DNA from 2 places in the Priestia sp. ABM2_011 genome. Region 2 is predicted to be linked to the other one. Evidence: predicted binding sites of a transcription regulator. Region 2 holds the regulator's gene; the other holds the start of a gene.

Region 1 (3,430 bases), 2.1 Mb from region 2:
TTCTTTTTTGAATAACAATTCTGGTTCCATTGATTCATGTATTGATTTTCCTCCAATTAATCTTTTTCTCAGTGTCCATGTTAAATTTATAAACTCTGTCTATAACATTACCAACATTACCTAGACAGACTTAATTTTATATTAATTTTTGTATATTCACATATTTTTTTAGTAAATATTCACCTTAAAATCCAAAAAAAGTTTTTTGATTCCGATAATCAAACTTATGGTAACTAAACTAGAAAAGAAAAAGCCTGTATCTTCTTAGATACAGGCTTTTTCTCAACTCTGTTGTTTAAGTAGAAAAAAGTACTTACTCTTAAATTCAAGGTTACTTTCCTTATTTAGATATGGAGATGTGAAAGTTACTGTTTGTTCATTTCCCCATTGTGCATCATGAGCTCCTAAAACATTTAAATCGCTCATACCCGTATTTCGTGTCATAACATGAAGAGGTTCTTGATTTATTCGTTTTTTCACCAAAGGGAATTCCAGTTTGTTTATAAAAATCATAGTAATGATTAGTTTCTCCAAGACTCCAATTAGAATAGCCAATAATAAGTTTTTGGGTAGACTTAGGGGAACTAAGATCAGTAATAGTCAACTTTATTAGTATAAAAGAACGTGAACCACCCAACGATTGCTATAGGTACAATAAAGAATGGCCCAATTACACCCCAGAAGACTTTACACTCCCTTGTTTTGCTAATGGTTATAAGGACTATGTATAAATAGATAAAGTGAAGGACAAATATCAGAAAATAGATCGAAACCCTTGAAGAGAAAACGTATAGGCTCTTTAGTGCTAAAAGATAAAAGAATAGATCTATAGAAAGAAGGATGATAGCTAACATTTTTAGTATACTCTTATTACTTGTTATACTTCATTGACTACGAACCCTCCTCCTTTTAATTTAGAAATGTTAAATATCGCTGCTATTAATATCAAGTGAGTAGCTACGAGGTATATAATTTTGGACTTTTCCAGGTGAGTTAAATAGATCACTCTTACTGAATATCGTAAATCCAACCTCTTCCACATCCACAAATGTATCGACTTTATCTATATCGACATTTTTAAATTCTATAGGTTTATTCCATTGTCTCAAAGGAATTAAATCCTGCTCTACAATACCTTCTCCGTAGAAAATGAATATACTCAGCCCATTATGAACTAATTCTTCTGCTAATCCACTAACATGGCTCAATTTTTCTTCAGAATCAACTTTAATAATAGCACCATCTAATGAATGCTCATAAAAAGGAATTTTATTTTTAATCAATGTTTCTTTTCCATGTCCAGAGAGCATTGAGTCTAAAACAAAAAAAACAGGCAAACCAAACATTTTTCGAACTAAAGAGATGATCAGATCATGATTAATGTCCCTAATCCCTACAGTAATAGATACAAATTTATCTTCTGGAAAGTCAAAACTATCAATTATACTTTGGTCTGAATATTGCACAAAATATTCTTTTTTCAACTTCTAGCTCCTTTAGTATTTAATCCTTTTAAACCCTTACTTTTACGTTATACAACCATTGACCCTTTTAATGTACCAATAAACTCTTTGTAAGTGATAGCAATAATCGGGAAAACTTTAGAATTTTTATTGAATAAAGAACGTTTGTTCGTATATAATATACAGAACAAACGTTCTTTTATTTAAGGAGTTCTTTTAATGGATGATGGACAGCTACCAAACAGAGTCATTATTTGTATTGACATGAAATCGTTTTTTGCCTCGGTTTCCTCTGTCATACGGGGATTAGATCCGTTGAAAACAAGGCTTGCGGTGGTAGGAGATATCAAACGGTCGGGATCGGTTGTGCTAGCTGCCACACCTTTATTAAAGAAAGAAGGGATCAAAACAGGAAGTCGTCTTTTCGACATTCCTAAAAGGAAAGATATCCATGTGGTGAATCCATCCATGGAGAGATATATCAAGGCTTCGAACTATATTTCGAGTTTGGTGTTACAGTATGTGGCTCCTGAAGACTTTCATGCGTATAGCATTGATGAGTTATTTATTGATGCGACAGCTTCGTTGCATTTATTCGCTCAAACACCAGAAGAACTGGCCCATAAAATCATCAACGAGATTTATCGCAAGACACGGCTGACAGCTACCGCAGGTATCGGTCCGAATCTCTTACTGGCGAAGGTGAGCTTAGATCATGAAGCCAAGAACAGCCCAACAGGAGTTGCCTATTGGCGATATGAGGATATTCCCTTTAAGTTGTGGTCCATTCATCCGATGAAGGATTTCTGGGGGATCTCGTCTGCTACGGAAAGGCGCTTAAATCGTTTGGGCATTCACTCCATAAAGGAACTCGCTCTTTCTTCAAAAGAGATGTTACAAAAGGAATTTGGCATACTAGGCGAAGAGTTGCACCAACATGCGAATGGCATTGATTACAGTCGCATTTCTGATGTGTACATTCCTAGTTCTCGTTCCTTTGGAAAGAGTCAGATTCTATTTCGCGATTATACAAACCGAAAAGAAGTGGAGTTATTGCTGTTAGAGCTATTGGACGACGTTTGCTTTCGCTTACGCATGCATCAAGTGGTGGCTCAAACGATCCATTTATCCATTGGCTACAGCAAACAAACAGGTGGAGGCTTCTCCAGACAAAAGAAAATGGGGAGAGCTTCGAACTTAAGCCAGGATATCTTTCCGTATTGTTTAACCATTTTACATACGTTTGATAGTGGCATGCCGATTCGCTCCATTGGCATTTCCTTATCGAACACAAGCATTCAAGAAGAGGAGCAAATGAGCTTATTTGAGGACATTGACCAGCGTGAAAGAGCCTATGCTCTTGCCAAAACGATTGATGACATTCGGCTGCGTTATGGAAAGAATAGTGTACTACGTGCGTCTAGTCACCTTCCTCATTCAACAGCTCGTTATCGAAACGGCCTTATAGGTGGCCATAAAGCTTAAGGAGGAAAAAGATATGGAATCTAGAGGAATGAAAAAATGGCGTCCATTCGCCACTATGCCAGAGCAATACATAGGATTAAAGGAAATGATAAATAAGCAAGCAGAAGTAGCTCAACCTGTTTTAACAGAAGAGCAAATGGAACAGATTAATTTCACTTTGATTGAAGCGCTTACATACAAATAAACAAGTGTACCTTACCTATTATAAGAAGGGCCAATGTATAACAGAGACAGGATTCATTCAGTTTGTTGATTCTCTAGGAGACTGTATTTATTTTCATTGATGACGTATTTGAGTTAAACGAATAAAATGAGGTTAAGCGAGCTCATCGATGTTCGTTTCATGTAGTAGAAAATAATAAAACAGTTTATTTACATAAGATTTCCATACATAATTAGTATAAGCTTAAAAAGTACAGGATCATTTTCATAGATTCATTTAGTAATGTTATATAAGGGGGCTTTTAAAATGAAGCAGGTTT
Region 2 (3,430 bases):
GTTCATAAATTTTGTCCACAATGTATATGCCATTGGAGCAGCTCCCATTGGCATACCTGGGTGACCTGAATTTGCTTTCTCAATCGCATCGATTGATAAAGTACGAATTGTTGCAATCGAAAGATCTTCAATACGTTGTGTCATACTCTTCATTCCTTTCAAAACTATGTACATATGTTATCATACTAATGATTTGCTTATTTGTACAATACTTGAACCAAAAAAATTTCCACTTTTACAGTTTTTGTGTGCCTTATTAAAAATATACAAAAAACTAGAGGGAACTCTCCCTCTAGTTTTACTAGAACGTCTTAGTGAAGACGCTTCTTTTTGCTCTCTTTTAACTTCTTAGGCGTAACATCTTTACCTTCCTCGTCCACAACTTTAATCGTATGGAGGTGGTTTGTCATAGATTGTCGGAAAACTTTTAAATATTCCTGACGTAGCTCTTGCTGTTCTTTCGCTTCAGATTCTGTCAGACCTTCAGCCTTTGCCTTTTTTGAAAGAGCATTAATACGAGCAAGTTTATCTTTTGATAGCATATAAAACCTATCTCCTTATAATCAATAATTAAAATTACCGAACCGTTCCGGCAACATGTAGTCATCTTACTAAATCTCTTTCGTTTTATCAAGAGATTGAGCACTCTCTTGATACTCTTGATAGCGACGATGTACCGTTGCTTTTGAAATATTATAACCAAAACCTTTTAGCGTAACTGAAATTTCAGCAAAGGTTAAGCCGTTATGACGAAGGCGGACAATTTCTTCAATCGGCGCTTCTTTTTTTCTCTTCCTGAGTTAACTCCTTGATTTTTTAAATTTTGCTGCGGACGATAACCGTTTTCTACGGCTCTTTTCATTCCTCTTTTAATTTTAGCGTTATGTAATTTCCGCTGATGCTCTTCCACTAAGCTAATAATATCTAACACCATCGAATCAGATTCTGAAAGCTGAAGCTGACCTTGATGACTAATCGTATAGATCGTAGCATTTTCTTTATGAAAAGCATGAAGAAGCGCAATTCGGGCATTTCCTCTGCCTAATCGCGTTTCGTCTTGAATGAGCAGCACAGATATTTTTTCTTCTTTCATTGTATGAAGAACATCCAATATACCCTCTCTGTCTACGTCATATCCGCTTGCTTTTTCCATTACGACTTTTTTTACGTTTAGATGGTGAAGATCAGCAAGCTTTTTTAATTCTTCTTGCTGGCGCTGTAAAGATGTTTCTTGGGTTTTTTTATCCGTACTTACACGGCAATAAATAATGGCGTCCACTTTTATCACGACCTTTTCGGCTTCTAACAATATTCAGGAACGGCCGTTACACACTACTGTTCAATTGCCACTTGATTATGTAACTCTTTTTTTAAAACAGGAATATATAATTTATCTCCAGGAGATAAAGACTGGGCAGTGTCTGAGTTTAGATCATTGACGTCTTCAACCCATTTGACAAATTCATTGGTGGTCAAATGATGGTGATTATGATACTTGTTGGACAAGTCCCAAAGCGTATCTCCTTTTGTAATAGTAACCGTTGAATATTTGTCTAAATCTACTTTATCCGCTCCTAAAACCAGCGTCAATACATATGTAAGTGCAGCGATAACTGCAAAAAAAATAGCGTAATGTTTCATAGAATGTAAGAATTGGTGCATATTATGATCCCCCTATCAGAATATATGTTCTTATTTTATTGAGAACATTTGTTTCTGTCAATGGAATTCTTCGAACTTATGTTTGTATATTGACACATCACGTGGTATAATTCACCTAAAGAATAGCTAAAATCGAGGTGAAAAATATGAAGCTATCAAAACGTCAACAAGACATACTAGATTTTATTAAGCACGAAGTAAAATTAAAAGGTTATCCGCCTTCTGTTCGTGAGATTGGGGAAGCGGTGGGATTAGCCTCTAGCTCCACTGTACACGGGCATTTAGCTCGTTTAGAAAGTAAAGGGTTAATTCGCAGAGATCCAACAAAACCAAGAGCAATCGAAGTTCTTCAACTAGACGAAGTAAACATCCCTAAAAGCAATGTCATTAATGTTCCTGTTATCGGTAAAGTAACAGCGGGTCTTCCTATAACAGCCGTTGAAAATGTGGAAGAATATTTCCCTCTTCCAGATAAATTCGTTTCTCCAGATGATCATGTATTTATGCTTGAAATTATGGGAGAAAGTATGATTGAAGCAGGTATTCTAGATGGCGATATGGTAATCGTACGTCAGCAGCAAACTGCTAATAACGGAGATATTGTGGTCGCTATGACCGAGGACAACGAAGCAACGGTAAAACGTTTCTTTAAAGAAGAAAATTTCGTTCGTTTACAGCCTGAAAATTCAACGATGGCGCCTATTATTCTTCGCCACGTAACGATTTTAGGAAAAGTCACTGGTGTATATCGCACGATTCACTAATCACACACTGTATGTAAAACCAACTAATCATGATGTTAGTTGGTTTTTTACGTTTGTTTTCTAAAAAAATTGGCATATTATAAATGATACGTCGAATCATTACAGGCAGGTAGAGCGGTTTTTATAAAGCCTGTTTTACCTTTTACTTTCTGTCTGCATTTTTTCGACTCTCAAAAAAAATACAACCGACTATAAGAAGGATGTAGTTTATGACCAATACACCAAGGAAAACAGAACCATTTCAAACTATTATGCCTACCAAAGCAATGAACATGTTTCTTTTTCCTTTTTCCTTTGATCGAAAAAATAAAGAGCAGCTTGTTCATGCACTAGAAGCAAATATGTTTGAGTTTTTTTCCATTCAAAACAAACATGTAGAAAAAGAATACTACGGAGAACAGTATTACGTATCTCATGATAGCTTGGATCAATATTTTCTTCCTTACATTGAATGTATTCTATTTCCTGATTCGTGCGAAAAAGAAGGCTTGCTTCGATTTTCAAAAAAAATAGACCATACCGTTACGCTACAAACTTCCTCCACCACCGTGTCTAGCAACGTGCTGTCTGTGGATGTTTTTTTATGTCCTTTTGAAATTGGCGTCATGACCATTCGCACTGAGATGAGTCATAATCATTACACCTATGATGACATTTTAGAATTCATGAATCATTTTCGTGTATTAGAACCGAAGCTTGCTGAAGAGCATGGATCCACCATTACCTATGAACATCATCGCTATAGCAAAGTACAGGATTATATTTTTTCACAGCTCGCGCCATTTTTGAACGAACACATCAAAAAAGAAGCGACGCGTGAACAGCACGTCGGGAGTCTTCCTTATTTTATCGATGAACGGATGTTTGTATTAAGTTATGTAACGGTAAATCAAGAGCAAGAGATTAACTCCACAACTTTATTTCGTACTGGGCAGCTAAATAGCTATACGCCTGACGGGAAACCGTTTATCTCTGCACACAACCATGAGTATATTAAAACGTAT

Evidence for each region. The regulator LexA, encoded in region 2, represses DNA repair genes until DNA is damaged. The targets are predictions, from matches to a motif close to CGAACATATGTTCG.
Region 1: the regulator LexA is predicted to act here: its motif matches at 1,622-1,635, upstream of ACXAE4_RS18810 (Y-family DNA polymerase).

The regions. Positions count from the first base shown of each region.
Region 1 covers NZ_JBSWUB010000001.1:3,524,017-3,527,446, reverse strand. Annotated here, with positions in the region: gene ACXAE4_RS18820 (DUF3916 domain-containing protein) at 1-38, opposite strand, end outside; gene ACXAE4_RS18815 (hypothetical protein) at 924-1,484, opposite strand; gene ACXAE4_RS18810 (Y-family DNA polymerase) at 1,683-2,948, shown strand; gene ACXAE4_RS18805 (YolD-like family protein) at 2,962-3,132, shown strand; gene ACXAE4_RS18800 (SMI1/KNR4 family protein) at 3,418-3,430, shown strand, end outside.
Region 2 covers NZ_JBSWUB010000001.1:1,430,723-1,434,152, reverse strand. Annotated here, with positions in the region: gene tkt (transketolase) at 1-144, opposite strand, end outside; gene ACXAE4_RS07515 (DUF896 domain-containing protein) at 312-542, opposite strand; partial or broken gene ACXAE4_RS07510 (YneB family resolvase-like protein) at 612-1,279, opposite strand; gene yneA (cell division suppressor protein YneA) at 1,333-1,662, opposite strand; gene lexA (transcriptional repressor LexA) at 1,809-2,426, shown strand; gene ACXAE4_RS07495 (magnesium transporter CorA family protein) at 2,636-3,430, shown strand, end outside.